4 regions of the Arthrobacter sp. MOO21 genome follow, and region 1 is predicted to be linked to each of the others. Evidence: riboswitches for the same ligand, from Rfam matches in the RefSeq annotation. Region 1 holds a riboswitch; each other region holds the start of a gene.
What was found. A riboswitch is a leader RNA that binds a small molecule or an ion and turns the genes downstream of it on or off. The one in region 1 is predicted to bind thiamine pyrophosphate.

Region 1 (7,815 bases):
GTGGAACGCCTCGGCGGTCTCCGGGTCCAGGGACAGCGCGAACTGGTCGCGCCACCGGAACTCGAAGCGGGCCTTGGACAAGGCGTCATCGCGTTCGTGCGCGCCGGGGTGCCCCTTGGCCAGGTCCGCGGCGTGGGCCGCGATCTTGTAGGTGATGACGCCCGTCTTCACGTCGTCCTTGTTGGGCAGGCCCAGGTGTTCCTTCGGGGTGACGTAGCAGAGCATCGCCGTGCCGTACCGCGCGATCTCCGTCGCGCCGATGGCCGAGGTGATGTGGTCGTAGCCGGGGGCAACATCGGTCACCAGCGGCCCCAGCGTGTAGAACGGGGCCCCCTTGCAGAGTTCCTGCTGGCGCTCCACGTTCTCCCGGACGAGGTGGAACGGAACGTGGCCAGGGCCTTCCACCATCACCTGGACGTCGTATTCCCAGGCCCGCTGGGTCAGCTCCGCCAGGGTGTCCAGTTCCGCGAACTGGGCGGCGTCGTTGGCATCGGCGGTGGCGCCGGGGCGCAGGCCGTCGCCCAGGGAGAAGGCGACGTCGTACTTGGCGAAGATTTCGCACAGCTCATCAAAGTGCGTGTACAGGAAGTTCTCCTGGTGGTGTGCCAGGCACCAGCCGGCCATGATGGAGCCGCCGCGCGAGACGATCCCGGTGACGCGGTTGGCGGTCAGCGGCACGTACCGCAGCAGCACCCCGGCGTGGATGGTCATGTAGTCCACGCCTTGCTCGCACTGTTCGATGACGGTGTCGCGGAAGATCTCCCAGGTGAGGGCGTTGGCTTCGCCATTGACCTTTTCCAGGGCCTGGTAGATGGGCACGGTGCCGATCGGTACGGGGGAGTTGCGGATGATCCACTCCCTCGTGGTGTGGATGTCGTCACCGGTGGAGAGGTCCATGACGGTGTCGGCGCCCCACTGGGTGGCCCACTGCAGCTTGTCCACCTCTTCGGCGATGGAACTGGTGACTGCCGAGTTGCCGATGTTGGCGTTGATCTTCACCAGGAAGGCCTTGCCGATGATCATCGGTTCGGATTCCGGGTGGTTGATGTTGCTTGGGATGATGGCGCGGCCGGCCGCCACCTCGCTGCGGACCAGTTCGACGTCGCAGTTTTCGCGCAGCGCGACGAACCGCATTTCGGGGGTGATGATGCCCTTCCGGGCATAGTGCATCTGCGTCACCGTGCGGCCTTCGACGGCGCGGCGGGGCACCGGCTGCGCGCCCTTCCACTCCGCAGAGGCGGCGCCGCGGCGCATCGCCGAGCGGCCGTCGTCGAGCAGGTTCCGCTCCCTGCCGCTGTAGGCCTCGGTGTCCCCGCGCTCCGCGATCCACTGCTCCCGGAAGGGCTGCAGGCCGCGTACCGGATCACTGCCGGGTCCTGCTGTCCGGTAGGTCCGGAAGGGCGCGTTCGGCTGGCCGTTCGGCGAGTCCTCCAGCGCAATTTCCGTCACCGGAACGCGGATCCCGTTCCCCGGGTCTTCGATGAACGCCAGCGAATGCGACTTCAGGGACTGGGTCACCTGGGGACCGGATTCTTCTCCCGCCAGCGCTGCTTCGGACGGAATCGGGGCAGGGTTCAACTGGGTGTTTTGTGTACTCAAGGAATACTCACTTCCTTCGCCGGCATTACCCGGACAGGTTCAACGGTCGCAGGCTGCATCAGCCCGATCTCAGCCCCTGCAGGGGCACCCGTGTGGTCAGGAACGAAGCTACCACACGCCCCGCAGGGACAAACGCGGCGAGCCCTGTAACATTCGCCGGTGCTAGCCTGTGCGGGCAGCGAAAGGAAGTCCGGATGCCAGAAGTAATCGAGTTCAGCGGTCCCGTCCTGACCAGGCCGGAGACCATGGAGCACGGGCTCTGGTCGGTGGACGGGCGTCTCACGTTCAGCCGCCCTGCAGCACCGCCGGGCAGGATCCTCGCCGGGTGGGTCCTGCCGGGATTCGCGGATGCGCACTGCCATATCGGTCTGGGTCCAGGCGGGCCGGTCGATTCCGCCACCGCTGAAGAACAGGCCCGGGCAGACCTCAACGCCGGCACGCTCCTGGTCCGGGATGCGGGTTCACCCGCGGACACGCGCTGGATGCAGGGCGGCCGGGACTTTCCGGTCCTTATCCGTGCCGGCCGGCACGTCGCGCGGACGCGCCGCTACCTGCGCGGTTTCGCGGAGGAGGTTGAGCCGGGCGGACTCGTTGAGGCTGTCCGCAAGCAGGCGCGCGACGGCGACGGCTGGGTCAAACTGGTGGGGGACTGGATCGACCGGGGCATCGGTGACCTGGCCCCGTGCTTTCCCGCCGCCGTCGTCCGCGATGCCGTGCAGGCGGCCCATGACGAAGGCGCGAGGGTGACGGCGCACTGTTTTGCCGAGGACACCCTGGACCAGATGCTGGACGCCGGAATCGACTGCATCGAGCACGCCACAGGGCTCCTGCCCCGCCACCTGCCGCGCTTCGCCGAGCAGGGCGTACCGATCGTGCCCACCCTCATCAACATCGCGACATTCCCCGACATTGCCGCACAGGCTGAGCCGAAGTTTCCGCGCTACGCCGCGCATATGCGGGCGCTGTGGGAACGCCGGTCCGAACGGGTGGGGGAGGCCTACGAAGCGGGCGTCCGGATCTTCGCCGGGACTGACGCCGGCAGCGTGATCGGACACGGGCGGATCGCGGATGAGATCCTTGCCCTGCACGCCGCGGGCCTGCCCATGGCCGCCGCCCTGGACGCCTCCTGCTGGTCGGCCCGCGCCTGGCTGGGAGCCGACAGCATTGCCGAAGGTGCCCGGGCCGACGTCGTGGTGTGCCGGGAAGACCCGCGGATGGTTCCGGAGACGATCAGGGTGCTGGCCCACGTGGTGCTGGGCGGGCGCGTCATCCGCTGAGCGGAAATCTTCGGCCGGCACTTGGAATAAATTGAAGCTTCAAGTAATTTTAATAAGTGGCCGTCACATCCGGAGGGCCTCCATCACAGGGAGCATTCAATGACCACAGAAGCCGCCACCCAGGACCTTCTTCCCGCCGACCTTGCCATGGGCACCGTCATGCTCAAAGTGGGCGACATGAAGGTCATGACCGACTACTACCAGCGGGCCCTCGGCCTCGACGTCGTCGCCGAGCAGGACGGGGGCATCTACCTCGGCCGCCTGCAGAAGCCGCTGGTGCACCTGGCGCCCGCCCCGGGGCTGAACCTTCCAGGCAGGGGTGAAGCCGGCCTCTTCCACACCGCTCTGCTGTTCGAGGATCAGGCCTCGCTCGCGGCCACCATCGCCACAGCCGCCCAGTACGAGCCGCGGGCCTTCACCGGCAGTGCCGACCACCTCGTCAGCGAGGCCTTCTACTTCACCGACCCCGAGGGCAACGGCATCGAACTCTACTGGGACAGGCCCCGCAGCAACTGGTCCTGGAACGGCACCGACGTCGTCATGGACAGCCTGGCGCTGCCTCCCCAGCGGTACCTAGAACAGCACCTCACCGAGGAGTCGCTCGAAGGCCAGCGCACCGCCGCCGCCGGCGTCGGGCACGTGCACCTGCAGGTGGGCGACGTCCAGACCGCGCGGGACTTCTACGTCGGAACCCTCGGGTTCGAAAAAACCGCAGGCTGGCACGGCCAGGCTTTGTTCGTCTCCGCGGGCCGGTACCACCACCATATGGCCATGAACGTCTGGAACAGCCGCGGCGCCGGCCCCCGCAAGGACACGCTCGGCCTGGGCGAGGTTCTCATCGAAGTTCCCACCGGGGACGACGTCGCGGCGCTGGCCGACCGCCTCAAGGTCGCCGGGGTGCCGGCGCACCACACCGGCGCCGAACTGCGCTTCGAGGATCCGTGGCGCAACAGGCTCCGGGTGGCGGTCCGCTAGGGCAGCGCGTGCGCACGGCCGCCGGCAGCTACTAGGCTGATGCCGTACGCCCGGGGCCCCAAAGGTGCCCGGAACGCAGCTTTGCCGACGGAAGAAGGGCACACCCATGGGCTTCACCGAGATCTTTGTCGCCACCCATGACGCAGCGCTGAAGCGCGCCGGCGTCCTCGACGAGGGCCGCGCCGGGGCTGCCGCGGCTCCCGCAGGCGGGGCGGTGCGGATCCAGGGGATCAGCGATTTCGAAGTGGAACAGCTGGGGGACCTCGCCGGGACTGCCGTCCATGCCGGCGGGGCCGACTATGAGCTGACCATGGTGGATGTGGCCAGCGACTCGCTCCTGGCGGTGCCGCCCGCCATGGTCCGCGCCCTGGCGGACCTGCTCACCTACGAGACGGAGGGTGAGGGCAACGTCCTTGACGACGTCGCGGAACAGTGGGCGGGCCAGGAGGACATGCCCTTCGGCGCCGCCCAGGCCCGGACCTACGTCCAGCAGCTGGCGGAACTTGCCGCCGGCATCGATGATTCCGAGCGCACCGGGCTGTACGTCTGGTCGGCCTGACCCGTGTGACCGGGCCAAGTCGAAATAACGCCACTGATCTGGCACAATGGACAGGTACTCGATCCGCGCGGCCCCTCTCTCCGTGTCCGGATCCTGTCCTTCGAGCCCGCAAGTACGGCCCGCCCCACGGGTGCAGAAAGCCGGGTTCACCCCTTTTCTGAAACAGGAGTGACCACAAAAGTGGCCGTAAAGATTCGCCTTAAGCGCTTCGGCAAGATGCGCGCCCCGTACTACCGCATCGTCGTCGCGGACTCACGCACCAAGCGTGACGGCCGTGCCATCGAAGAGATCGGCAAGTACCACCCCACCGAAGAGCCCTCATACATCGAGGTCAACTCCGAGCGTGCACAGTACTGGCTGTCCGTCGGCGCCCAGCCGTCCGAGCAGGTCGCCGCGATCCTGAAGATCACCGGTGACTGGCAGAAGTTCAAGGGCCTGCCGGGCCAGGAAGGCACCCTCAAGACCAAGGTCGAGAAGGAAGCCTTCGTTGCCCCCGAGAAGGGCTCCGTCATCATCCCGGAAGCCATCACCAAGAAGGCTTCCAAGTCTGACGCTGCCGAGGCCCCGGCCGACGCCGAAGCTGAGACCACCGAGGCTGAGTAGATTGCTGGCAGAAGCGCTGGAGCACCTGGTCCGGGGAATCGTCGATTCCCCGGATGACGTCAAGGTCAGTTCGAAGAGCAACCGCCGCGGGGATACCCTCGAGGTGCGTGTTCATCAGGACGACCTGGGACGGGTGATTGGCCGCCAGGGCCGCACCGCCCGCGCACTGCGCACGGTGGTGGCAGCGCTGGCCGGCGGCGAACCGGTCCGGGTCGACGTCGTCGACACCGACCGCCGCCGCTGAGCGCACGGCAACACCAGCTTTTGCTCCGGCCCCTCCACCTGCAGGTGGAGGGGCCGGAGTTCTTTTATACAAACACCACAATCGGGAACAGGGGAACACATGCAGCTTCAGGTGGCGCGGATCGGCAAGCCGCACGGAATTCGCGGGGAAGTCACGGTCCAGGTCCTGACCGACGCCCCTGAGGACCGTTTCGTGCCGGGAACGCAGTTGGTGCTGGAGCCTGCGGCGTCCGGTCCCTTGACGGTAAGCAGTGCGCGGTGGAACAAGGACATCCTGCTGCTCGGCTTTGCGGAAGTGGCGGACCGCAACCGGGCGGAGACGCTCCGCGGGGCCAAGCTCTTCATCGAAACCGAGGAGCTTGACGAGGACGACGACGAGGGCTGGTACGAGCATGAACTGGTCGGACTGGAGGCCCGGGTCGGGTCGCAGGTGGTGGGCAAGGTAACGGCGCTGAACACGATGCCGGTCCAGGACCTGCTCACGGTCACCACCCCCGGCGGCGAAGAGGTCCTCATCCCGTTCGTGGAACAGATCGTGCCCGAAGTGAACATCGGGGAAGGCTTTGTCCTGCTCACCCCGCCGGACGGACTCTTCGAACTGAATTCCGAGCAAGCCGCCGCCGGCGATACGGAAGGCAGGGACTAAGGTGCGGATCGACGTCGTCAGCATCTTTCCCGAGTACCTGGCGCCCCTTGAACTCTCGCTGATCGGCAAGGCCCGCCAGGACGGAATCCTGGACCTGCAGGTGCACGACCTCCGCAGCTTCACCACGGACAGGCACCGCACCGTTGACGACACACCCTATGGCGGTGGTGCCGGGATGGTCATGAAGCCGGAGCCGTGGGCGCAGGCACTCTCCGCCGTGGCGGAGGGGCAGCAGGACGCGGAGGGCAAACCCGTCCTGATCGTGCCGTCGCCGGCAGGGGAGCGGTTCACCCAGGCCCTCGCCTACGAACTGGCCGAGGAACAGCACCTGGTATTCGCCTGCGGCCGTTACGAAGGCATCGACGAGCGGGTAATCGAATGGGCGCAGGAGCACTTCACCGTGCGCCCCGTCAGCCTGGGTGACTATGTGCTCAACGGCGGGGAAGTGGCTGTCCTGGCGATGGTGGAGGCCATCGGGCGCCTCCTCCCGGGAGTGGTGGGCAACCCCGAGTCCCTGGTCGAGGAGTCGCATTCCGACGGGCTCCTTGAGTACCCCGTATACACAAAACCTTCCGTCTGGCGCGACCGGGAAGTGCCGGCCGTGCTGCTCAGCGGCAACCACGGGAAGATCGCCCAGTGGCGACGCCACGAACAGTACCGGCGGACGGCGGAGCGCCGCCCCGACCTGCTGCAGGAGTTCGACGCCGGCAGCCTCCCGCGTGCCGACCGCACCGCACTGCAGGACCTGGGTTACGACATCGTGGACGGCCGGCTGGTGCGCCGGCCTGGGACGGCCAACCGGGAACAGGGCTGACGGCTCCCGCTCCGTCCCCGGTCCGCACTGCTGCCGGATTGGCTGTTGCCGGACCACTGTGGCAAAATTAGACCTTGTGTCTGCTGGGTCCGCACCCGCCACAGGGGGTAGCGCGGCCAACAGCAAGGCAACCGGCCCCGTCAAGCATTGAAGCGGCCGGACCATTCAACTTTCGGCGGCAGTTGCCGGTGTGCTTTCGAGCAGCCGGGCCTGGCCGCCGTGACCCAAAGTGAATGACCTGTGGCGTTCACCAGGAGTGCAATCATGCATATTCTCGACTCTGTCGATGCAGCCTCGCTGCGCAACGATGTTCCCGAGTTCCGCGCGGGCGACACCCTCAAGGTGCACGTGAACATCATCGAAGGCAAGAACACCCGTGTCCAGGTCTTCCAGGGCTTCGTCCTGGGCCGCCAGGGCGACGGCGTGCGCGAGACCTTCACGGTCCGCAAGGTCTCCTTCGGTGTGGGTGTGGAGCGTACCTTCCCGGTCCACTCCCCGATCATCGAAAAGATCGAGGTTGTCACCAAGGGCGACGTCCGCCGCGCGAAGCTGTACTACATGCGCGCACTGCGTGGCAAGGCCGCGAAGATCAAGGAAAAGCGCGACTTCACCGCCGCCAAGTAAGTCCTTTCGGACCCGCACACATCTGGAACGCGGCCGTGCCGGCAAGCGCCGGAGCAATGCACCAGCGCCAGGATTACGGACCATGGACCAGACAAAACGCCAGCCCCGCAGCGTGGGCTGGCGTTTTGCGTTCCTGGCGCTTGTCCTGGCCATCGCGGCCAGCGGGCTGGTCCGCTCGCTGTGGCTGGACGTGTACTTCATTCCGTCGGAATCCATGGAGCCGCTCCTGGAAGGGGGCGACCGGATCCTGGTCTCCCGGACCGGCTTCCAGGGTGAACCGGTCCGCCGCGGGGACATCGTTGTCTTCGACGGGCGGGGAACGTTTGCCCCGCTGAACAGCGGCAAGGGCCCCCTGGTGGACGCTGCCGCCGCCGTTACCCAGTGGCTGGGACTGACCGGAAGCGACACAACCTACGTCAAACGCGTCATCGGAGTTCCAGGTGACACCGTGGCCTGCTGCGACGCCGGAGGGAAA
Region 2 (7,815 bases), 360 kb from region 1:
TGCCGGCGTCCAGGACCACGGGCACCGAAGCGCGGGAAACGATGAGCTCGATGTTGTGCGGGTTCAGGATCCCCAGCCCGGTACCGATCGGTGCGCCCAGCGGCATCACCGCGGTGGCGCCAAGGTTTTCCAGCCGCAGTGCCAGCACCGGATCATCGTTGGTGTAGGCAAAGACCTTGAAGCCGCGGTTGACCAGCTGCTCCGTGGCGTCCACGAGTTCGACGGCGTCGGGCAGGAGGGTCTGTTCGTCGGCGATGACCTCCAGCTTCACCCAGTCGGTCTCCAGCGCCTCCCGCGCCAGCTCCGCGGTGAGGACCGCGTCCCGGGCCGTGAAGCAGCCGGCGGTGTTGGGCAGCACCCGGATGTTGTGGTCCACCAGCAGCTGGAACAGCGAGCCGGTCTCGGCCGTGGAATAACGGCGCATTGCCACTGTTGTCAGCGCCGTCCCGGAGGCAAGGAGAGCGGCCCCGAGGCCGTCCAGGCTCGGCGCCCCGCCGGTGCCCATGATCAGCCGCGATGCCAGTTCGACGCCGTCGATCACCAGGGCGTCGCCCGGCGCGGCAGCCTGGCCTGCGGGGTTGATGGTGCTGGTTTCGGTCATGGTGTCAGCCTCCCTGTACTGCAGTGACGAGTTCGATGTCGTCGCCGTCGGCGAGCGCCGTGGCGAACCATTGGCTGCGGGGCACCACCTGGGCATTGTGCGCGACGGCGACACCCAGCTTCCTGCCATCAGTCGCCTGGCCGTCGGCCGCGAGCGGACGGCCGGTGACTTGGCTGACGAGCATGGTGATGGACGCGCCGTCCACCACAGTGTGCGGGTTTCCGTTGAGGGTGATGTTCATGCTGTCTCCTTGATGTGGGTGCCGGTGGCCGCCAGTGGCCGCGAGAACCTGTCCGGACTGAACGGGGACCAGCGGGGGTCGGCGGTGCCGTCCAGAAGGTCCCGGCAGATGGCCGCCGCCGCGGGGGTGAGCAGGACGCCGTGGCGGAAGAATCCGGTGGCGATGATGAGGCCGGGAATGTGCGCGCCCGACCCGGCCGGCAAGGGCACCCGGCCCAGCAGCGGGGCGTTGTCCGGCGTTGCGGGACGGGCGCGGGCGGTGCATTCGAGCAGTTCCAGTTCGGCGACGGCCGGCACCAGCGCCTGGGCGTCCCGGAGCAGTTGGTAGACGCCGCCGGCGCTCACCGCATCCGGGAGCGCATCCTCACGCTGGGTGGCTCCGATCACCACGGTTCCGTCCTGGCGGGGAACGATGTACACGGGAAGCCCGTGGACCAGGCCCCGCACCGTTGAGGTCACCAGCGGACGGAGGTGCTGGGGGACGGCGAGGCGGAGGATGTCCCCGTGCACGGGGCGCAGGGGCAGGCGCAGTCCGTCGGGCAGTCCCCCGAGTCCAGGAGCCTGCAGCCCGTTGGCCACCACCGTTTCCGTGGCGTGGATGGTGCCGCCGCCGGCGAGGCGCACACCGGCAACCTTTCCGCCGTCCCACAGCAGCCCGGCGGCCCGGTCCTGCACCGCAAAGCCGTCAGCGGCACCTTCGACCGCAAGTTCGGGGGTCCGCGCGGCGGCACCGGCGAGGGCCAGCCGGATTGCGCCCACCAGCCGGCGCGGATCCACTTGGTGGTCGGCCGGCGTGTCCAGGGCGCAGGCAATGCCGGGGCTGAGCAGGGGCTCGCGCCGGCGGGCCTCCCGCACGGTGAGGGGTTCCACTTCCAGGCCGTTGGCCTGCTGCACCCGGCGCAGGTCCATCAGCGCCGCGCGGTCGGCGGCGTCGGCACCCACGGCGAGGGTCGGCGTCGTCAGGTATCCGGAATCCGAACCCGTTGCGGCGGCGACTCCGGCGGCGAAGCCGGGCCAGAGCGAGGATGACTCGAGCATGAGTTCCAGGAGGTCCTCCTCCTGGTAGTGCAGTTCGCTCACCGGCGCCAGCATGCCCGCGGCGGCCCAGCTGGCGCCGCTTCCCGGTGCGTCATCCACCAGTACCACCGACCGCCCGGAGCGCTGCGCCTCCCAGGCGATGCCGTGCCCCACCACTCCCCCGCCGATGACGGCAACGCCGGCATGGATCCGGGGATCTTCGGGCCCGGATGAAATGTCGAGGGGAATGCCCATCTGTTTCCTTCCCTACGCCGGTATTAACCGGATCAGGTCAAGCGGTCGGCTCTGACGCCCTCTCAGCCCGGCGCTTTATGACAGCTGCCGCAGGCTCCCGCAGTACCTGCCCAGTTTAGAGGAACTAGGCTTGCACGCATGAATCAGTCCCCCTCATTAATTCCTGCCCTCGATACCGCACGCCTGTACCTCTGCACGGATGCGCGCCGGGACCGCGGTGACTTCGCGGAGTTCGTGGATGCCGCCTTCGCCGGCGGTGTCGACATCATCCAGCTGCGCGACAAGGGCATCGAGGCGGCGGAGGAACTGGACCTCCTGGCGGTCCTGAAGGAGGCCGCACTGCGGCACGGCCGGCTGTGGGCAGTGAACGACCGGGCGGACATCGCGGTGCTGTCCGGGGCGCCGGTGTTCCACATCGGCCAAAAGGATCTTCCGCTGGCTGCCGCCCGCACCCTGGTCAACGGCAATGCCGCCATCGGGCTCTCCAGCCACACCCCCGGCCAGGTGGACGCCGCCCTCGCAGCCACTGCCGGCCCTTCCGGCCTGGACTACTTCTGCGTTGGCCCCGTCTGGGCCACACCCACCAAACCCGGCCGGACCGCCGTCGGCCCCGACCTGGTGAAGTACGCTGCCGAAGCCTCCGCCCAGGCCGGGGACCCGGTGCCCTGGTTCGCCATTGGCGGCATCGATCATGGCAACGTGCACCAGGTGGTGGAAGCCGGCGCGCGCAGGATCGTCGTGGTCCGCGCGATCACGGAAGCTGCCGATCCTGCCGCCGCGGCGGCCTCCCTGCTCGACGCGCTGGACAGCGCCAAGTCCTGAGCCTGCGCTATCGGCGTACTTGGAGATACGCTGAGTTTTGTGTCACACCATCGGCTCGCCCCCAACGTCCACGACCACAAGAATGCCCTTGAGGAAGCGCTGGGTGCGCTCCGGACGGAACTGGAGCTGCCCGGCCCGTACCCGGCAGAAGCCGTGGAAGACGCCGAAGCAGCAGTGGCGTCGCTGCAGCTGCCCTCCTACGACTTGACCGGCGTCGAATTCGTGACCATCGACCCGGCCTCGTCCACGGACCTGGACCAGGCGGTGTTCATCGAACAGGAGGGCACCGGCTACCGGGTGCTGTACGCGATCGCGGACGTGCCGGCGTTCGTTGCCCCCGGAGGTCCGCTCGACGCCGAGACGCGCCGCCGGGGCCAGACCTTCTACGCGCCGGACGGGCGCATCCCGCTGCATCCGGAGGTCATCAGCGAGGGGGCCGGCAGCCTGCTGCCCGGGCAGGAATGTTCCGCTTTCGTCTGGCATTTCGTGCTCGACGGCGACGCGGAGGTTTCCTCGGTGGGCGTCAGGCGTGCGAGGGTCCGCAGCCGCGACAAGCTCAGTTACAAAGGTGCGCAGGCGGCCCTCGACGACGGCAGCGCCCACCCCGTGCTGCATCTGCTGCGCGAGGTGGGCCTCAAGCGGGTGCAACTCGAGCGGGCACGCAACGGCGCCAGCCTGAACATGCCGGAGCAGGAGATCGTCCAGTTGCCCGACGGCGGTTTCCGGATCGACGCTGTCCCCCAGCTTCCCGTCGAGGACTGGAATGCGCAGATTTCGCTGATGACCGGCATGGCGGCCGCGCAAATGATGCTGGCCGGCAAGGTGGGCATCCTGCGCACCATGCCCGCGCCGGACGAGCGGTCCCTGCGGCACTTCCGGCTGCAGACCGAGGTGCTGGGCAGGCCGTGGGACGGGGAAGTGAGCTACGGCGAGTACCTGCGGTCCCTGGACCCCAGGGACCCGCGCCAACTGGCCATCATGCATTCGGCCGGCATGCTGTTCCGGGGCGCCTCCTACACCGCCTTTGACGGGACGGTCCCGGAAGACGCCGTGCAGTCCGCGATTGGCGCCGCCTATGCCCACACCACCGCCCCGTTGCGCCGCCTGGTGGACCGGTTTGTGCTGGTGATCTGTGAGGCGTTGAGCAACGGCGGGGATGTGCCGGCCTGGGCCCGTGAGGCCCTTCCATTGTTGCCCGGCATCATGGCAGGTTCAGACCAGCTGGCGTCACGGATGGAGCGGCTGGCACTGGACACAGTGGAGGCTGCGCTCCTGGTGAACCATATCGGGCAGGAGTTCGATGCCATCGTGATCTCCGGCTCAAAGCCGCAAAACGGGAACGGCAACGGGAAGAGCGGGAACGGCAAGAACGGGAACGGCAACGGCAGTTCGGGGATCATCCAGGTTGCCGAGCCGGCAGTAACCGCCCGCTGTGCCGGCGAACTGGAGTCAGGGACCAAGGTCCGGGTCCGGCTGCTGGCGTCGGACATCACGGCCCGCCAGGTCCACTTCGAACTCGTTCCCTAGCAGGTCAACTGCCTCCCTGGTGGTCGGTACTGCGCATGCGCACCGCGACCACGACGCCGGAGGTTGCGGTCAGGAGGGCGACGGCGGCAGTGGCGGCGGGTATCCCGAAGGCGTCCGCGAGCACTCCCGACAGCAAGGCACCCACGGCGAATCCGCCGTCGCGCCATAACCTGTAGATGCCCACCGAGCGTGCCCGCCACGCGGGGTGTGCCACGTCCCCGATGGCGGCGAGCAGGGTGGGGTACACCATGGCCGTACCTGCACCGAGGAGGATGACGGCGCCCAGCCAGGTGGCAAAGTCCGTGCCGATTGCCACCAGCCCCAGTGCCGCGGCCTGGACCAGCATGCCGGCGGTGATCAGGGATTTCCGCCCGTACCTGTCTGACAGTGCGCCGGTGGCGAGCTGGCCGGCGCCCCATACCGCCGGATAGACGGCGGCGAGGATACCGATCTCGCCCAGGCCCAGCCCGGCTGCGGCGAACAGGACCGGAAACAGGCCCCAGGCCAGTCCGTCGTTGAGGTTGTTGACCAGCCCGGCCTGGCTGGCCGCGGAGAGGGAGCGGTCCTTGAAGCTGGTGAGGGTGAACACCTGGCCCGTGGTGAGCCCGGCGCCCGCATGGCGGTGCGGACCGGAATGGCGGGAAGCTTCGGTTCTCGCATGGTCGTGGGTCTCCCGCACAGCCAGCACAGTCAGTCCGAGCCCCATGGCAATGTAGGCGGCACCGAGGAGGAAGGGGGCGGGCCGAAGGCCGTAGGTGGATGCAAGGTAGCCGGTGGCCAGCGCGGTGACGGCGACGCCCAGGTAGCCGGCGGCCTCGTTGAAACCCATGGCGAGGCCGCGTTGCCTGGGACCGGCGAGGTCCATTTTCATGATCACGGCAGTGGACCAGGTAAGGCCCTGGCTGATGCCCAGCAGCACGTTGGCCGCGACGATCCAGCCCCAGGACGGGGCGAGGATGAGCATCAGCGGGACGGGGACCGCTGCGAGCCACCCGGCAACGAGGACGGGTTTGCGGCCGTGCCTATCGGACAGGGTGCCCGCGAAGTAGTTGGTCACGGCCTTGGCCAGGCCGAAGGCGAGGATGTAGGTCAGCGCCCCGGTGTAGAGGTCAAGGTGGAAGGCTTCGGAGGCAAGCAGGGGCAGGACCGTGCGTTCCTGCCCGAGGGTTCCGCCCACCAGGGCGTTGACCGCCACCAGAAGCATGAACTGGGCCAGGTTTTGCCGCAGGCCCAATATGGCTCCGGCGGGTCCCGCAGTATGGCGCTGTGGGTTCCCGTTTGGCATCGGGGTGCTCCGTCCTGGTCAGTGGGCATGAAGGTGGCCCGGGCGCGCGGGGGACGCGCCCGGGCCGGGAGCCCGGGCAGGAGGGGGGCCCTGCCCGGGCGGTCTTTGGCCGGCTGGTTAGGCGGCGGGGACGCTGTTCAGGAAGGCGTTCCAGGCGGCGTAGCTGCCGTCGAGTTCGACGACGTCGTACCCGGCACGGCGCAGGGCGCTGGCGGCTACGGAATTCCGTACGCCTGACTGGCAGTAGGTGACGATGGTGCCGCCGTCGGGGAGTTCGTCGAGGTGCCACATGACGCGGCCGCCGCTGAGCTGGTACGAGCCCGGGACGTGCCCGGCCTTGTGCTCGGTCTTGTTGCGGACGTCCAGGACCATGGCCGCGTCGAAGCCTTCGAGTTCCTCTGGCTGGATCAGCTTGGGGGTGAAGGTGGGCAGCCCGTCGATGCTGGTGAGGTAGCCTGCCACGTTGTCGATGCCCACGCGGACCAGGTGGTCCCACATGTCCTGCGCCTGCTCCTGGTCCTTGGCCAGCAGCACCAGCGGGTTCTTGTCCGTTTCCGGATTCACCACCCAGGCGCCGTAGCTGGCCACGGACTTGCCGGCCGGGACGTTCAGGGACCGGGCCACGGTGCCTTCGTGGACTTCGCTGTTGGAGCGGGTGTCGATGAAGGTCAGGGTGTCTTCCGCCAGGCCTGCGGCGACGATCCCGGCGGAGAGCTCGGGCAGCGGGGTGCGTTCGCCCATGACGGCGGGGCCTTCGCGGTTTTCGCGCTTCATGCGGCCGAAGTAGGCGTGGGCGTCGGGCTGGCCGTCGAGGAGTTCGTCGATGAAGCCCTGCTCGTCGTTGGCCGCGAGGTAGGGGCCCCACCAGGCGTAGAGGCGTTCGTAGCCGACGGTGGAAGACGGTATGGCGCCGAGGGCCTTGCCGCAGGCGCTGCCGGCGCCGTGGGCGGGGTGGACCTGGACGTAGTCGGGCAGGGTGAGGAACTTGTCGCGCAGGCTGGCGAAGAGCTGCTTGGCGCCCTCGAAGCGGGTGTCGATGCCGCCGGCTGCTTCGTCCAGCAGGTCGGGCCGGCCCAGGTCGCCGGAGAAGACGAAGTCCCCGGAGAGCAGGTAGCCGGGCTGGTCGCTGAACGCGCCGTCGGTGACCAGGAAGGACAAGTGCTCGGGGGTGTGGCCAGGGGTGTGTAGGGCCTTGATGCTGATGTTGCCCAGGGTGATGGTGTCGCCGTCGTAGAGCCGCTCGCCCTCGAACGCGTACTGCCAGTCCGGACCGCCCTCGCCGGAGACATAGATCCTGGCGCCGGTGGCGGCTGCCAGCTCGCGGGTGCCGGAAAGGTAGTCGGCGTGGATGTGGGTCTCGGTGACAGCCACGATCTTCATGCCGTTCTTCGCGGCAAGGTCCTGGTAGACGGCGATGTCACGGCGGCCGTCCACCACGATCGCTTCACCCTTGGCCTGGCAGCCAATGACGTAGCTGGCCTGGGCGAGGTCTTCGTCGTAAATGCGCTCAATAAGCATGGGGTGCTCTCCTTCAGTTGAAAGGGGATGGGGGTGTGCTGAATCCAGTATATAGATACCCCGGGGGGTATCTCGCAACGACGGGCGTGCGACCGCCGGAAAGGAGAAAGGGGATCAGGCGTGCTGGTCCGCTGCTTCTGCGCGGGCCTTCTCCACGTCCAGATCCTTCACTGCCTGGATGACCTCTTCCAGGCCGGTGGCATTGAGCGCTCCGGGCTGTGAGAAGACCAGGGTCTTGTCCTTGAATGCCATCAGGGTGGGGATGGCAGTGATGTTGGCTGCGGCGGCCAGTGCCTGCTCGGCTTCGGTATCCACCTTGGCGAACACGATGTCGGGGTGGCGTTCTGCGGCTGCGCTGAAGATCGGTGCGAACATGCGGCAGGGGCCGCACCAGGCTGCCCAGAAGTCGACGAAGACGATGCCGCTCCCCTCCAGGGTCTGGGCGAAGGATTGCTCGGTGATTTCGATGGTTGGCATGGTCTGCGGTGTCCTTTCGGGCGGGGTTTAGGTGGTGGGGAGCCCGGCGCGGGTCCAGGCGGTCATGCCGCCG
Region 3 (7,815 bases), 1.4 Mb from region 1:
GACCTGATGTCCCGAATGCACGCAGCCACCAAGCCCCAGGTCCTGGGCCTGTTCCTGCTCCTGGCAGCCATCGGCCTGCAGCTGCGGACCTGGTGGGTGTGGCCGGTGCTGCTGGTGGCCTGGATCTTCCAGCTCCTCACCGTCCCCGTGTCCGCACACATGGTGGGCCGGGCGGGCTACCGCACCAAGCACCTGCACCGGGAGCTGCTCAGCGCGGACGAGCTTGAAGCCGTAGTGCAGAAAGCCGCCGCCGAGGCTGCCCGGAAGGACAGCTCCGACGATGGCGGCACGCGCTAGTTCCTAGACGATGTCCTGGCTCTTGGCGAAGCGGGCGATGGCGCGCTGGGTGCCGCGGTTGGCCAGGACCTGGATGATGGCGCTGACCGATGCCGAGATCAACGCGAAGGTCAGGGCCGAACGCAGGCTCGTTGGGACGTCCTCGTTCTTGCCGGTGGGCGCCTTCTGCCCGGTGGTCTTTTCCCAGATGCCGTTGACCAGCTTGGTTCCGGCCAGGCCTGCGAGGAGGCTCACCCCGGTCCCGAGCAGCTTGATGAAAAGGTTCATTCCCAGTACTCCTTGACAGCGGAAAGCGGACTGCCTCCAGCCTAGCCGTACACCCGGGCGCGCCCGGGTAGGCCCGCCCGCCGTGGCCTATCCCGCGGGGCGCTCCGTGCGGAACTTGATCATCTTGTGGGTTCCGTCGCAGTAGGGCTTGATGGCCGAGGCCCCGCACCGGCACAACGCCACGGTTTTGCGGTCGCGGGGCACCGGGCCGCCGGAGGGAGTGACGATCTCAAACTCGCCCCTGACAATCAGTGGCCCGTCGGGGCACACCACAATGGAACTGGCGGCCGGTTCCCCGGCGCCGTTTTCCGTGGTTTCCGGCTGCTCCTGGTTCACATTTGCTCCTCTGTGGTTCGGGCGTGGGCTTTGCCGCGGTGGCGCAGCCGGAGTTCGGCCTCCCGGATTCCAGGGCCTCGGGTTCGTCGGCCCAGCGCAGGGGAAGGATGTACTCGGCGTCCTGCCGCGGCCGCGGCGTCATGCCGCCACGGGCACTGCCGCCCGCAGCGATGATTTCCCGGACTCCCAGGAGCCCAGCAGGTGGGCCGACAGCCGGCTGTCGATGGCCATGACCGCCGTGGCACCGAACAAGACATCCCCCAGGAGTTCCGGCTCGGCCTCCACCAGCCCACCTGCCAGGTCCCGGCCGGCGATCTGTTCGTGCACGGCGTCGGCTTCCACATGTTCATCGAAGTAGTGCGTGACGCCGGCATCGAAACCGTGGCGGCGGAAGCCGTTGCCGTAAAAGCGGTTGGGCTGGGAGGACGTCATCTCGTAGATGGCCAGGTGGCCGGTGATGGCGCCGCGGAGCCGCCGGTTCAATCCGCACAGCGACATCAGGTTGACCGAAGCGAGGGAGACCGCTGGGACGGCGTCAACGTACGCGCCGTAGGAGTCATCCAGTCCGATGCCGCGCATGGTGCGGGCAAACAGGGCACTGTGCATCCGTTCTGGCCGGCCGCCCCCGTACTCGTCCGCCTGGATTTCCACGAGCGCGGCCTTGGCGCGGCCAGTGAGGCGGGGAATGGCCCAGGTATGCGGATCGGCTTCCTTCAGCTGGTACACCGATTTGTGCACCAGGAACTCCTTCAGCTGCTCCAGCGACGCCTTCCTGGCCACGTAGCGCGAGACACTCGGGCCGGTGTCGCTGGCAGCAAGGTCGAAGAGGATCCGGGCGACGTCGTCGCTGGTTGGATTGCCACCGGGCACCCGGCTCCCGGTGAAGGCGCCGGTGGCCGGAACGCCGTGTTCCCGGCCGACCTTCCGCGCGGCCTCACGGAGCGCCTTTTCGAAGGGCTCCTCGATCATCCGCCGGATCCGGATCAGTCCAGGCTCCCACTCCCAGTCGTCGGCGACGCCGTCGAGGCCTGAGTAGTGGAGTTCGTAAAGGCTGAAGAGGGAGAGCTGGATGTCCTCGTGGCCAATGATGTCCCCGGCCAGGGCCAGCTGTCCCGCCACCATGGCGTGCAGTGCGTCCAGGTCAGCCGCGGAGGAAGCCGGCGCCTGCACCAGGACTTTGAACAGGGCGCTGCTGACGGGTCCTCTGGTTTCCGGGATTCTCATGGTGCTCCTTGGTCTGCCGCGCCGATGCCGGGAACGAACGCGGGGGAGCCTGTGCCTGGCGCTGCCAGGCCGTGTCCTCCTCGAAACCCGGGAGGAATATAGTAAGCATGGCTTAGTAATTAAAGCCATGCGGGAACCGGGGATGAACTGCAGAACGCTTTCCGGGAGGGACCGTGCCTGACGGTCATGGGGGAGATGCGGAGCGTTCTGGTGCCGGACACCGCGCAGGAACACCGCTGGCCCGGTTACGTTGCCGCTGCGGCGGGAGCTGGCCCAGTCCATCGTCGAGTCGGTGGCCGCGGGTGCCGGGATCACCACGCACTTCGACGAATGAGCGGCAGCTACACCTCCAGCGCCGAGCCAAGGACGTCCCGGAGGGCTTCCACCACCAGGTCGTGGTCCTGCACCTGGGGCAGCCCGGAAACGGCGACGGTTGCCACCGCTCCCACTCCCGTGACGAAGATGGGGAAGGCACCCCCGTGCGCGGCGTAGCGGGACTGGTCGAACCAGGCGTTGTCTTCTATCCGGCCGCCGCCCAGCCGGCCCCGCAGGCCCACCAGGAGCGACGGCACCTCGTACCGTGCGGCGGTGCGCTGCTTGGCCCGGATCCAGTGGCCGTTGTCAGGCGTGGCGCCCGGCAGTGCGACATGGAAGAGGACTTGATCGCCCTTGGTGATGTCGATGGCGATGGGATGGTCCCGCTCCTTGCCCAGTTCCACGAGGAGGAGGCCAAGGTTCAGGGCGTCATCCGGGGAAAACCCGGGGAACTGCAGCTCCCGGACCTCCGCTTCGACGCGGGCGATCAACGCCTCCAGGGACCCTTCGGGCTGCGTGTCGAGGGAATCCGGATCGAACTCGGTCACATGCGGCGGATTGGCACTCATGCCCCACAATCTACCCCTCGCCAGGTGTAAACTTGACCACGCCCGCAAGGGCTGAAATACACGCCTGAATTGAACCAAAACCACCATTTACAACGACAGGGGAGCGCCGCCGTCGGCATCCCGGCCAGGCCGGGGAACCGCAGGTGGGCGCTGAGAGTGCGGACCGCCGCAGACCCTCGAACCTGATCCGGTTAGTACCGGCGCAAGGGAGTCGAGTTCTCGAAGTGATTGGCAACGGCACTCAACGCCGGATTGCCGCGCTTTCCCCTCCTGTTACCCAGGAGGATCACATGAGCACAGCAGCAATCAAGAAGACCACCAGCAAGTCCTGGCGCGTCGTGGACATCGTGGTGGCGGCCCTCGTCGCCATCGCCGGCGGCGTCATTTTCTGGGCCTGGTCCCAGGGCGCGGCCGCAGTATCCGTGCCGATGAACGCGGCCTACCCGCCCCTGACCGGCCTCATCGCCGGCGGCTGGATGATCCCGGGTGTCCTGGGGATGCTGATCATCCGCAAGCCCGGAGCTGCGCTGTTCTGCGAAACCGTGGCAGCCACCGGTGAACTCCTCATGGGTTCGCAGTACGGCACGTCCGTCCTGTTCTCCGGCTTCGTCCAGGGCCTGGGCGCGGAGATCGTCTTCGCGATCTTCGTCTACCGCAAGTTCAACCTGCCCGTGTCCCTGCTGGCCGGTGCGGCATCCGGCCTCTTCTGCGGCCTGAACGACTCCTTCGCGCCCTGGGGCTGGAACATCGCCTACTCCGGCGCGGACAAGCTGGCCTACATCGTCTTCTGCATGGTCTCCGGAGCCATCATCGCCGGCGCGCTGTCCTGGATCGCGACCCGCGGCTTGGCCCGCACCGGGGTCCTGAGCTCCTTCGCCTCGCGCAAGGCCGCAACGGAGCCCGTCTTCTCCTGATGCCCGCCGCTTCCCAGGACGCCGGGGCTCCCGCCAGGCCTGCCGCCATCACCGCCCGAGGCTGGGGCTGGCGGCATGCCGGCAGGTCCAAGCCGGCCGTCAACGCCCTCAACCTTGACATCAGCCCGGGGGAGCGCGTGCTCCTGCTGGGTCCCTCCGGCGCCGGAAAGTCCACGCTCCTGCATGCCCTTGCCGGGGTGCTGGGGGATGTGAATGACGACGGCGAGGCCGGGGATGCCGACGAGGCGGGTTCGCTGCTGGTCGACGGGGAGTCCCCGCGCGCCCGGCGCGGCCATGCCGGGCTGATGCAGCAGGACCCGGAGACCCAGGTGGTCCTGTCGCGGCTGGGTGACGACGCCGCCTTCGGCGCCGAGAACCTCGCGGTGCCCCGCGACGCCATCTGGGCGCGCGTACACGAGGCGCTGGACGACGTCGGGCTTGCCCACCTTCCGCTGGACCACCCGACGTCGGCCTTGTCCGGCGGGCAGAAGCAGCGCCTCGCGCTGGCCGGCATCCTTGCCATGCGCCCCGGACTGATCCTGCTGGACGAACCCACCGCCAACCTGGACCCGGACGGAGTGCTGGAAGTCCGCGACGCCGTCGCTCGCTGCCTCGACAAGACCGGGGCCACGCTGGTGGTGGTGGAACACCGGGTATCCGTGTGGAAGGACGTCGTGGACCGGATCGTGGTCCTGCAGCCCGGCTCCGCCGCTGAGGATGCCGTACTCCTGGACGGGCCGCCGGACCGCGTCCTTGCAGAGGCCCGGACCATGCTCGCTGCCGCGGGAGTCTGGGTGCCCGGTTACGTACCGGCAACCCGAAGCCGTGCGGCAGTTCCGGCCGCGGGGGCGGGCAACCTTCTGCTGGCCGCCGAGCAGCTTGCCGTTTCCCGCGAGCGTCCGCGCCGCAGCGGCTTCCGGAAGGTGCCGCCGGTCCCGGTCCAGGAAGGCCTCACGGCCCAGGTCCGGGCGGGGCAGGCGCTGGCCATCACCGGGCCCAACGGTGCCGGAAAATCGACCTTCGCCCTGACGCTCGCCGGCCTGCTGGAACCGGTGGCAGGGACGGTGTCCGCCACGCTGGACCTCAGCCGCGGCGCGGGCATCGATCCGTACAAGTGGAAGGCCGAACAGCTGATTTCGCGGGTTGGCACCGTGTTCCAGGAGCCGGAGCACCAGTTCGTGACGGGCAAGGTGCTCGATGAACTGCGCTTCGGCCCACGCCACCTGGGCCACGGCGGGGAACGGGTGGACGAGCTGCTGGAGCGGCTCCGGCTGACCGCCCTGGTGGATGCCAACCCGTACACCCTGTCCGGCGGCGAGAAGCGGCGGCTGTCCGTAGCCACCGTCCTGGCCGCCAGCCCGCAGGTCCTGGTGCTGGACGAGCCCACCTTCGGCCAGGACGCCAACACCTGGGCGGAGCTGGCATCGTTCCTGTCCGAACTACTGGACGCCGGCACCGCGGTGGTCTCCGTAACGCACGATGCCGAGTTCACCGCCGCCCTGGGCGGGGCCGAACTGCGGATGGCCGCGGCGGAAGCGGTGGCGCCATGAGGCAGCAACTCACCCTGCGCGGCAACCACGCGCTCCTGACCCGGGCCAACCCGCTGAGCAAGTTCGCCGCCGTCGTGCTCATTACGGCGGTCCTGGCGCTGTCCATCGACTGGGTCTCCGCCTCGGTGGCCCTGGTGTTCGAAGTGCTCCTGTTCCCGCTTGCCGGCCTGACGCCGTCCCTGTTGTGGCAGCGCGGCTGGCCGCTCATCCTCGCCGCCGCCGTCGGGGGCTGGAGCACCTCCATCCTGGCTCCGGACAGCGGGCGGATCCTGCTCGACGTCGGCATCTGGAGCATGAGCGAGGGGTCCCTGCAGCTGGGGATCGGGTTTTTACTCCGCGGGTTCGCCATCGCGCTTCCCGCGGTGCTGCTCATGAGCTGCACCGATCCCACGGACCTCGCCGACGCGCTGGCGCAAAAGGCGCGGCTGCCGCACCGCTTCGTCCTGGGAACCCTGGCCGCGATGCGCCTGGTGGGCCTGATGGCTGAGGAATGGCAGACCATCGGCATGGCCCGCCGGGCCCGTGGCGTTGGCTCCCGCGGCAACGTGGCCCAGCGCGTAAAGGCAACGCTGGGGCAAAGCTTCGGCCTGCTGGTGCAGGCGATCCGCCGTGCGTCCCGGCTGGCGGTGACCATGGAGGCCAGGGGATTCGGGGGCGGGCCGCGGACCTGGGCCCGAGAATCCACCTACAGCGCACTGGACGCGTGGGTGCTCGCCGGCGGTGTCCTGGTGGCCGGGCTTGCCCTGGCGGCCGCTGTATCCGCGGGGACGTGGAACATGGTCTGGCTCGGCAGCTAGTGCGGCAGCCTATCGCATCTACCGGGTAGTACCTGACTCCTTGTTGCTCTCCGGTCGCGTCGGGGCGCCGGGATAACTCATAAATGATATATTTGTGTCATGACGCAGGAAACCGCCGAACACGTTGCCGCCATGCTCAGGGACGCCCGGAGCGAGAAGGGCTGGACCCAGGGCCAGCTCGCCGCCGAACTCGGCACCAGCCAAAGTGCTGTCGCCAGGATGGAGCAGGGCAAGCAGAACCTGAGCCTGAAGATGATCCAGCGGCTGGAGAACATCTTCGAGCGGAGCATCGTCAACGTGGGCAAGCCGCAGATGACCCACCTGCGCGTGGAGGGTGGACGCACCCTGTCCGGCGCCGTGGACGTGAACAGCAGCAAGAACGCAGGTGTGGCGCTGCTGTGCGCCAGCCTGATCAACCGCGGCACCACGGTGCTCCGCCGCCTCGCCCGCATCGAGGAGGTCAACCGCATCGTCGAGGTGCTGACGAGCATCGGCGTCGAATGCACGTGGCTTAACGATACCGACCTCCGCCTGCGCCGCCCGGCAGTCCTTGACCTGGACGCCATGGACGTTGACGCGGCACGCCGCACCCGCAGCGTCATCATGCTGCTGGGGCCGCTGCTGGACGAGTCCAGGGAGTACCGGCTGCCCTACGCCGGTGGCTGCGACCTGGGTACCCGCACCGTGGAGCCGCACATGCAGGCGCTGCGCCAGTTTGGGCTTTCGGTGGAGGCCAGCGCGGGTTTCTACACTGTGCAGGCGCCGCCGGCCGATACCCGGGACCGCTCCTTCGTCCTTACCGAACGCGGCGACACGGTCACCGAGAATGCGATCATGGCGGCCGCCCACCGTCCGGGAACCACCGTGATCCGCAACGCCAGCCCCAACTACATGGTGCAGGACCTGTGCTTCTACCTCCAGATGCTCGGCGTCACCATCGAGGGCGTGGGCACCACCACCCTGAAGATCACGGGGCGCCCGGTCATCGACGCCGAGATCGAGTATTTCCCCTCCGAGGACCCCATCGAGGCCATGAGCCTCATCACCGCGGGCATCGTCACCAACTCGGAGGTGACGGTCCGCCGCGTACCCATCGAGTTCATGGAGATCGAGCTCGCCACGCTGGGCCAGATGGGCCAGCAGCTGGAGGTCTCCGAGGAGTACATGGCGCGCAACGGCCGCACCCGGCTGGTCGATGTGACCACCAAGCCCTCTGAGCTGAAGGCGCCCGAGGACAAGATCCACCCCATGCCGTTCCCCGGGCTGAACATCGACAACCTGCCGTTCTTCGCGGTGATCGCCGCGAACGCCACCGGCCAGACGATGATCCACGACTGGGTGTACGAGAACCGGGCGATCTACCTGACAGAGCTGAACAGGCTGGGCGCGCAGGTGCAGTTGCTGGATCCGCACCGCATCTACGTCAACGGCCCCACCCGCTGGCGTGCGGCAGAGGTGGGCTGCCCGCCGGCGCTGCGACCGGCCGCCTGCCTGCTGCTGGCCATGCTCGCGGCAAGGGGCGTGTCCGAACTGCGGAACATCTACG
Region 4 (7,815 bases), 98 kb from region 1:
CGGAGGCAAGCCAGCCCACCACGCCGGTAACGACCAACAGCCAGCCGAACGGGCGGTTCCGGGTCATGGCCGGGGCGGTCCGTGCAGCACTGCTCACGGAATCGGCGGCGCGTTCCTGCGCCTGGCTGCCGCTGACGGGGGAGATGCTGGGCATGGGTGTGGCGTCCTTTTCGTCCGGTGCTCCTGTGCCTGATTGTAACGCCGGCGGCTGGAGGCCTTTCCCAGCCGGCGGAGCAGGCTCACAGCTTCCGCCGTGATTTAGCCCGGGTATGAGAGAATGAACGTGGCTGGAAGCCGATCCACATTCGGACTCCGGTCCGGTGGTTTGTTCCCAAGACCGCCAATGATGAGCAGGGCAGGCTTCGGAAGCTTCCGACAACTCCCGCGACTCCATTGCGCGGCACCTGGTTGTGGCACGTAGAACAACGGGTTTTCGAAACAATCACCGGCTCCTACGGGCTGCCGCACCCTCCATGCCGGTGCGAACCTGGGAGTATCCACTTGACTTCTGTCAACGCCTGCGGGTTTTGACAATATGTGCCCCAATGGGTGCCGGATGTGGCGGTACGTCAGGGGCAGGAGTGTTGCCACATATGGACAATGAGCTGGAACTGGCCGTTAACGAAGATGCGGCGGCTACAGAAGCCGCAGCGGCGCCGAAGAGGGCCACGCGCACCCGCCGCAAGGCGGCGCCCAAGGGTGCGGCGGCCGCTGCCGCTGCACCGGAAGACACTGTTGCCACGCCGGAAGGCACTGTTGCTGCGCCGGAAGGAACTGCCGCTGTGGACGGTGTTGAAGGAGCCGAGCCCCAGGCAGCCGAGCCCAAGGCCCCGGCGCGCCGGACCCGGGCACGGAAGAAGGCGGACGCCACCGAACCCTTGCCGGCCTTCGCTGCCGGCGACGCTGACTCCGCTGCAGCCGCGCCGGACACGGCGGCTTCCCCTGTCGCCGCACTCGACGGCGCCACGCAGGGCGTCGCCATGCAGGATGCAGCAACGCCGGAGGCCCCAACTGGTGCCGGTCCCGTCGCCGCACCGGCCCCTGAGGCAGAAGGCGAGGCGAAGCCCGTCCGCCGCCGCCGGGTAGCCACCCGCAAGGCAGCGGCTCCGGCCCCGGCCCAGGAGGCGGCCGTTCAGGACGCAGCCCAAACGCAGCCTGCACAGGAGCAGGGGAACGACGCCCAAACGGTCGAAGACCGGGCCGCCGGCAACCAGGCGGCCGGGGCCCAAAGCCCTGGTGTCCAGGGCACGGAAGCCCATGCCGCCGATGCCCAGGCCTCCGATGCCCAGGCCGCCGAAGCCGACGCTCCGCAGGCAGCGGACGAAGCAGAAGCCGCGGAGGAAGGAAAGCCCGCCGCCGAGGCTGCCAGCCCCTTTGCTTCCCTTTTCATGGAGCCTGGCTCGCCGACGTCGGTACTCTTCCAGGCCCCGGACCTCAGTGCTGTGCAGCGCCCCGCGGCCGCCGCGGCCGAGCCGGAAGAGGACGAGGAAGAGGCCGAAACGGACGACGCCTCAGGCCGCCGCCGGCGGCGCAGCCGTGGCCGCCGCGGGCGCAGCCGCCTGGGCGGAACCGAAGATGACACCGAGGGCGGCGCCGGCACGGACGCCGAAGGCGCTGAAGATACCGACGAGGACGCCGGGGGACAGCTGGAGGACGGCGTAACGTCCCGTCGCCGTCGTCGCCGCCGCCGTGGCGACCAGGACCTTGAACTGACCGGCGGCGGGGATGATGACCCGCCCAACACCGTGACGAGGGTGCGCGCCCCGCGTCCCGTGAGCGAGGCGCCGGCCAGCAACCGGGTAGCCAGCGTGAAGGGTTCCACGCGCCTGGAAGCCAAGAAGCAGCGCCGCCGTGAGTCACGAGACACCGGACGCCGCCGCACCGTCATCACGGAGGCGGAGTTCCTGGCGCGCCGGGAGTCCGTTGACCGGCAGATGATCGTCCGCCAGCGCGACGACAGGATCCAGATCGCCGTCCTCGAAGACGGCGTGCTGGCCGAGCACTTTGTCTCGAAGACCCAGCAGGACTCCCTCATCGGCAACGTGTACCTGGGCAAGGTGCAGAATGTGCTGCCGTCCATGGAAGCTGCGTTCGTGGACATCGGCCGCGGCCGCAACGCCGTGCTGTACGCCGGTGAAGTGAACTGGGAGGCCGTCAACCTCGAGGGCAAGCAGCGGCGCATCGAAAACGCCCTGAAGTCCGGCGACACGGTCCTGGTCCAGGTGACCAAGGACCCCGTGGGCCACAAGGGTGCCCGCCTGACCAGCCAGATCTCGCTGCCGGGCCGGTACCTGGTCTACGTCCCCGGCGGTTCCATGACCGGCATTTCGCGCAAGCTGCCCGACGTCGAACGCAACCGGCTCAAGCGCATCCTCAAGGACCGGCTCCCCGAGCAGGCCGGCGTCATCGTCCGGACCGCCGCCGAAGGGGCATCCGAGGAAGAGCTGACGCACGACATCAACCGGCTGCGGGCCCAGTGGGAGGGCATCGAAAGCCAGTCGAAGTCCACCAAGATCCTCGCTCCCGAACTGCTGTACGGCGAACCGGACCTGACCATCAAGGTGGTCCGCGACGTCTTCAACGAGGACTTCTCCAAGCTGATCGTGTCCGGGGAAGAGGCCTGGGACACCATCGAGGCCTACGTCACCTATGTTGCTCCGGACCTTGTGGGGCGCCTGGAGAAGTGGACCAAGGACCAGGACATCTTCTCAGCCTGGCGGATCGATGAGCAGATCCACAAAGCCCTGGAGCGCAAGGTCTTCCTGCCCTCCGGCGGCTCGCTGGTGATCGACCGGACCGAAGCCATGACCGTGGTGGACGTCAACACCGGCAAGTTCACCGGCAGCGGCGGCAACCTCGAAGAAACGGTGACCAAGAACAACCTCGAAGCTGCCGAGGAAGTGGTGCGCCAGCTCCGCCTGCGCGACATCGGCGGCATCATCGTCATCGACTTCATCGACATGGTCCTGGAATCCAACCGCGACCTGGTCCTGCGCCGCCTGGTGGAATGCCTTGGCCGGGACCGCACCAAGCACCAGGTTGCCGAGGTCACGTCATTGGGCCTGGTCCAGATGACCCGCAAGCGCATGGGTACCGGGCTGCTCGAGGTCTTCGGCGAACAGTGTGAAGCGTGTGCCGGCCGCGGCGTGGTCACCTACGACGATCCTGTGGAGCACCGCCGTGCCAACATCGTGGCGGCTGAGCACCACGTGCAGCGGTCAGAGAGCCGGCCCGAGGGCCGGGGGGAAGCCTCCCGGAGCGAAGGCCAGCGGACCGACAACAGCCAGCCCGCCGGACGTTCCGAGCGCAAGCGGCGGCGCGGACGCGGCGGCCAGCAGCCGGAGCCCGCCCCGGCACCGGCCGTCCATGTGCACACTGTCCATCCGGACCCCGCCGACGCTGAGCGGCACGCCAAGGCGGAAGCCACAAGGCTGGCCCTGGCGAACATCGCCGCAGCGGCCCATGCGGCGCACCTGCACGACGACGAGGTCGCTGCCGCCCGCCAGGCGCCGCCCGCGCCGCCGGCGGTGGAGCAGCCTGCCCCGGCTGAAGCCGACAAGCACGACGCCGGCACCCGGCCCGCTGCCGTCCTCACCTTCGGCGGCGAGACGGTGCCACTGCCGTTCGTGGAGCACGCGGGGGAGCAGCAGGCACAGCCCGCCTTCACGCTGGACCGGCTCGCGGAAGCGTTCGCGCACCTCGGGCAGCCAGCTCCTGCGGCGGAAGCCGCAGCGGCCCAGCCGGTGGAAGCAGCGCAGGAAGCCAAGCCTGCGGACGTGCTGCGGGAGCCGGAGCCTGTCGCCGCCGTACCGGAAACGGAACAGGCGGCGCCGGACCAGTCCCGCCAGCGGCGGCCGCGGCGCCACCGCGGTGCCAGCCGTGCCCAGGGTGCTGCCAACGAGACCACCGTCCAGCACCACGAGAACGCGCCGGCGTCCGCCGGGGGCCACTCGCACGAGGCCAAGGCCCCGGATACGGTGAAGGCACAGGCGGCCACAGCGGAGCCGGGCAAGGTTGCCGGGGAGCCCATCATCCTCGGCGTCGGAGTCCCGGCCTCGGAGCTCTAACCCCGGAGCTCCCGTAAGGCATGGCCAACACGGCCACTGGAAGTCCCCGTTGCGTGGACGTTTCCCCCGCGAAGTGCGGGGGAACTGTCCACATGGCGGGGACTTTCTGCGTGCCCGGCCCTGTCACCTTTCCCCCGGGTGCACCCGGGCAGCTAGGCTGGGGAACCGACACGGGGTGCCGCGCACAGGGCCGGCTGAGATCCACACCCGTTGAACCTGTCCGGCTAGTACCGGCGAAGGGATGTCTGTTGTCTTCCACCCTTTCCTTGCCCCTGCCTGCTGCGCCCGTTGCTTCCACCGTGGGCCGTGCTGTTCCCCGGGTCCTCTCCATCGCGGGGTCTGATCCCTCCGGCGGCGCTGGCATCCAGGCCGACCTCAAGAGCATCGCCGCGCACGGCGGGTATGGCATGGCGGCCATCACCGCTCTCACCGCGCAGAACACCCGCGGCGTCCAGGCTGTGCACGTTCCGCCTGCCGCCTTCGTGGCGCAGCAGCTTGATGCGGTCAGTGATGACATCTGCATCGACGCAGTGAAGATTGGCATGCTCGGTGACGACGCCGTCATCCGTACTGTCCGCGAATGGCTCGCCACGGTGCGTCCCGCCGTCGTGGTCCTTGACCCGGTGATGGTGGCCACCAGCGGTGACCGCCTGCTGAAGGAGTCCGCAGAAGCTGCGCTCCGGGAACTGCTACCCCTGGCGCACCTCATCACACCGAACCTTCCCGAACTCGCAATGCTGGTGGGCGGCGAGCAGGCGCAAACGTGGGAGGCGGCACTGGACCAGGGGCGGCACCTGGCGGATGCAACCGGCGCAACCGTCCTGGTGAAGGGCGGGCACCTGAGGGGAACGGCGTGCCCTGACGCGCTGGTCAACACCTCCGGCCAGCTCTCCAGCGAGGTGGTGGAGGTGCCCGGACACCGGGTGCCCACCCGCAACAGCCACGGGACCGGCTGCTCGCTGTCATCCGCGATGGCCACGGTACAGGCGCGCCTGGGCGACTGGGAAGCATCCCTGCGCACGGTCAAGCCCTGGCTGGCCGGCGCGCTCGAAAACTCAGGACAGTTGGATGTGGGCCAGGGAAACGGTCCGGTCCACCACTTCCACCACATCCGGCCTGCACTGCCGGAGGGTGGCTTCGCTGCCCGGCTGTGGGCGGAATCCGAACAGTACCTGGCGGAGATCTACGGGCTCGAATTCATCCGCGGCCTTGCCGGCGGCCACCTTCCCGAAAAGGAGTTCGCCTACTACCTCGCCCAGGATGCGATCTACCTGAACGGCTACTCGCGGGTCCTTGCGCGGGCCAGTGCACTGGCCCCATCCGAGGCGGAGCAATTGTTCTGGGCGGGATCGGCCCGGCAGTGCCTCGAAGTGGAGTCGGAACTGCACCGGTCGTGGCTCAGCACCCGACCGGCGCAGGACGGACTCGGCCCCGTGACCAAGTCCTACGTTGACCACCTCACCGCTGCCTCGGCGTCGGGCAGCTACGCGGTGCTGGCCGCGGCCGTCCTGCCCTGCTTCTGGCTCTACGCCGAGGTGGGCGAAAAGCTGCACGCGCAGTTCCTTGCAGCAGGGGAGCCTGCCGGGCACCCCTATGCGGACTGGCTGCGCACTTACGCCGACGAGGGCTTCGCCGAAGCCACGCGCCACGCCATTTCGATCGTTGATGGTGCCGGCCGGGCGGCCCCGGAGCACGAGAGGGACGCGATGGTAACGGCCTTCAGGCAGTCCTGCCGGCTCGAAGTCGACTTCTTCGACGCGCCGCGACTCTATTCCTGACACTCCGCCGGCTGCGGCGCCGGTAGTATGGAACGGCACGGTAACGGCGCAGCCGTGGGCTTGTGGTTGCTATCACAACCCACCCGCCGGAACCAGCCTCATTTGCGGCCGGAGACGAACCTAGCGTATTCTTGATCTTCGGTGCTTACGCCAACACTTGGGTTTCTGACCCCACGGCGTTGAGGCACAGCGAGAAGCCAGGCTTATGTGGCCGGTACCGCACGCAATTTTGTTATAAACGTCGAGAGAAGTGAGTTCCCAAGTGGTGTACGCGATTGTCCGCGCAGGCGGCCGCCAAGAGAAGGTTTCCGTTGGAGACTTCGTTACCCTGAACCGCGTCGCCGGTGGAGCCGGCAGCACCATTGAGCTGCCCGCCCTGCTCCTGGTTGACGGTGACAAGGTCACCTCCGCCGCCGCCGACCTGGCCAAGGTTACTGTTACGGCTGAAATCCTCCAGGACCTCCGCGGTCCGAAGATTGTCATCCAGAAGTTCAAGAACAAGACCGGCTACAAGAAGCGCCAGGGTCACCGCCAGGAACTGACCAAGGTCAAGATCACTGGCATCAAGTAACCTCCGGTTACTGTTCAGGTATTTCAACAGATTCCCCAGAATTTAAAGGCAGGCATTTCAGATGGCACATAAAAAGGGCGCGAGCTCCACTCGCAACGGCCGCGACTCCAACGCTCAGTACCTCGGTGTGAAGCGCTTCGGCGGCCAGGTAGTTTCCGCAGGCGAGATCATCGTCCGCCAGCGTGGCACCCACTTCCACCCGGGCGCCGGCGTTGGCCGTGGCGGCGACGACACCCTGTTCGCCCTGACCCCGGGCGCCGTTGAATTCGGCACCCGCCGCGGTCGCCGCGTCGTCAACATCGTTGCTGCTGCAGCTGCAGAGTAACAACCAGTTCTGAAGTGGTGGAGCGGGCCTGTTGGTCCGCTCCACTGTTCTTTTAACCGCATTACAATCGATGTGGCGTCCACGGGCGCCGCATAAACAGCTTTGAGGAGATCCACGTGGCCAGCTTTGTAGACCGGGTAGTCCTGCACGTATCCGGCGGTACCGGCGGCCATGGATGCGTCTCCGTCCACCGTGAGAAGTTCAAGCCGCTGGGCGGGCCCGACGGCGGCAACGGCGGCAACGGCGGCGACGTGATCCTGCGCGTCGACCACCAGACCACCACCCTCCTTGACTACCACCACGCACCTCACCGGCACGCCAGCAACGGCGGCCCGGGCATGGGGGACTGGCGCGGCGGGAAGAACGGCGAGACCCTTGTCCTGCCCGTCCCGGACGGCACAGTGGTCAAATCCAAGGACGGCACTGTCCTGGCGGACCTCGTCGGCGAAGGTACCGAGTACGTTGCGGCCGCCGGCGGCCTGGGCGGCCTGGGCAACGCCGCCCTCTCCTCGCAGAAGCGCCGCGCACCCGGTTTCGCGCTCCTGGGAATCGAAGGCGACTCCCGGGACATCGTGCTGGAACTGAAGTCCATCGCGGATATCGCGCTGGTGGGTTTCCCGTCCGCGGGCAAGTCCAGCCTGATCGCCGCCATGTCCGCCGCCAGGCCCAAGATCGCGGACTACCCGTTCACCACGCTGATCCCCAACCTTGGCGTCGTGCAGGCCGGCGACGTCCGGTTCACCATCGCCGACGTTCCGGGCCTCATCGAAGGCGCCAGCGAAGGCAAGGGCCTGGGGCACAACTTCCTCCGCCATGTCGAGCGCTGCGCGGCCCTGGTCCACGTGCTCGACTGCGGCACCCTGGAATCGGACCGGGACCCCCTTTCGGACCTTGCCATCATCGAGGCCGAGCTGGAGAAGTACGCCGTGGACATGAGCTACGCGGGCCAGGACGGCAAGGTGGTTCCCCTGAACCACCGCCCCCGCCTGGTGGCCTTGAACAAGGTGGACCTGCCGGACGGCAAGGACATGGCCGAATTCGTCCGTCCGGAGCTTGAGTCCCGCGGTTACCGCG

Region 2: another riboswitch for thiamine pyrophosphate. It lies ahead of thiO (glycine oxidase ThiO); the one in region 1 lies ahead of thiC (phosphomethylpyrimidine synthase ThiC).
Region 3: another riboswitch for thiamine pyrophosphate. It lies ahead of AC2JAJ_RS09455 (ECF transporter S component); the one in region 1 lies ahead of thiC (phosphomethylpyrimidine synthase ThiC).
Region 4: another riboswitch for thiamine pyrophosphate. It lies ahead of thiD (bifunctional hydroxymethylpyrimidine kinase/phosphomethylpyrimidine kinase); the one in region 1 lies ahead of thiC (phosphomethylpyrimidine synthase ThiC).

Annotation. Positions count from the first base shown of each region.
Region 1 is NZ_CM170671.2:3,487,664-3,495,478, forward strand. It holds gene thiC (phosphomethylpyrimidine synthase ThiC) at 1-1,599, opposite strand, end outside; TPP riboswitch at 1,594-1,701, opposite strand; gene AC2JAJ_RS16185 (amidohydrolase family protein) at 1,794-2,876, shown strand; gene AC2JAJ_RS16190 (VOC family protein) at 2,976-3,851, shown strand; gene AC2JAJ_RS16195 (hypothetical protein) at 3,958-4,410, shown strand; gene rpsP (30S ribosomal protein S16) at 4,591-5,013, shown strand; gene AC2JAJ_RS16205 (RNA-binding protein) at 5,015-5,257, shown strand; gene rimM (ribosome maturation factor RimM) at 5,357-5,902, shown strand; gene trmD (tRNA (guanosine(37)-N1)-methyltransferase TrmD) at 5,904-6,716, shown strand; gene rplS (50S ribosomal protein L19) at 6,981-7,340, shown strand; gene lepB (signal peptidase I) at 7,423-7,815, shown strand, end outside.
Region 2 is NZ_CM170671.2:3,129,597-3,137,411, reverse strand. It holds gene AC2JAJ_RS14630 (thiazole synthase) at 1-601, opposite strand, end outside; gene thiS (sulfur carrier protein ThiS) at 606-842, opposite strand; gene thiO (glycine oxidase ThiO) at 839-2,113, opposite strand; TPP riboswitch at 2,106-2,224, opposite strand; gene thiE (thiamine phosphate synthase) at 2,252-2,935, shown strand; gene AC2JAJ_RS14610 (RNB domain-containing ribonuclease) at 2,975-4,462, shown strand; gene AC2JAJ_RS14605 (MFS transporter) at 4,467-5,747, opposite strand; gene AC2JAJ_RS14600 (MBL fold metallo-hydrolase) at 5,865-7,265, opposite strand; gene trxA (thioredoxin) at 7,380-7,742, opposite strand; gene AC2JAJ_RS14590 (rhodanese-like domain-containing protein) at 7,770-7,815, opposite strand, start outside.
Region 3 is NZ_CM170671.2:2,050,492-2,058,306, forward strand. It holds gene mnhG (monovalent cation/H(+) antiporter subunit G) at 1-297, shown strand, start outside; gene AC2JAJ_RS09435 (DUF4235 domain-containing protein) at 301-564, opposite strand; gene AC2JAJ_RS09440 (CDGSH iron-sulfur domain-containing protein) at 652-900, opposite strand; gene AC2JAJ_RS09445 (iron-containing redox enzyme family protein) at 1,039-2,124, opposite strand; gene AC2JAJ_RS09450 (heme-degrading domain-containing protein) at 2,466-3,008, opposite strand; TPP riboswitch at 3,096-3,235, shown strand; gene AC2JAJ_RS09455 (ECF transporter S component) at 3,299-3,922, shown strand; gene AC2JAJ_RS09460 (ABC transporter ATP-binding protein) at 3,922-5,472, shown strand; gene AC2JAJ_RS09465 (energy-coupling factor transporter transmembrane component T family protein) at 5,469-6,269, shown strand; gene AC2JAJ_RS09470 (UDP-N-acetylglucosamine 1-carboxyvinyltransferase) at 6,369-7,815, shown strand, end outside.
Region 4 is NZ_CM170671.2:3,585,526-3,593,340, forward strand. It holds gene AC2JAJ_RS16685 (vitamin K epoxide reductase family protein) at 1-154, opposite strand, end outside; gene AC2JAJ_RS16690 (Rne/Rng family ribonuclease) at 594-4,067, shown strand; TPP riboswitch at 4,229-4,326, shown strand; gene thiD (bifunctional hydroxymethylpyrimidine kinase/phosphomethylpyrimidine kinase) at 4,316-5,845, shown strand; gene rplU (50S ribosomal protein L21) at 6,108-6,416, shown strand; gene rpmA (50S ribosomal protein L27) at 6,478-6,741, shown strand; gene obgE (GTPase ObgE) at 6,858-7,815, shown strand, end outside.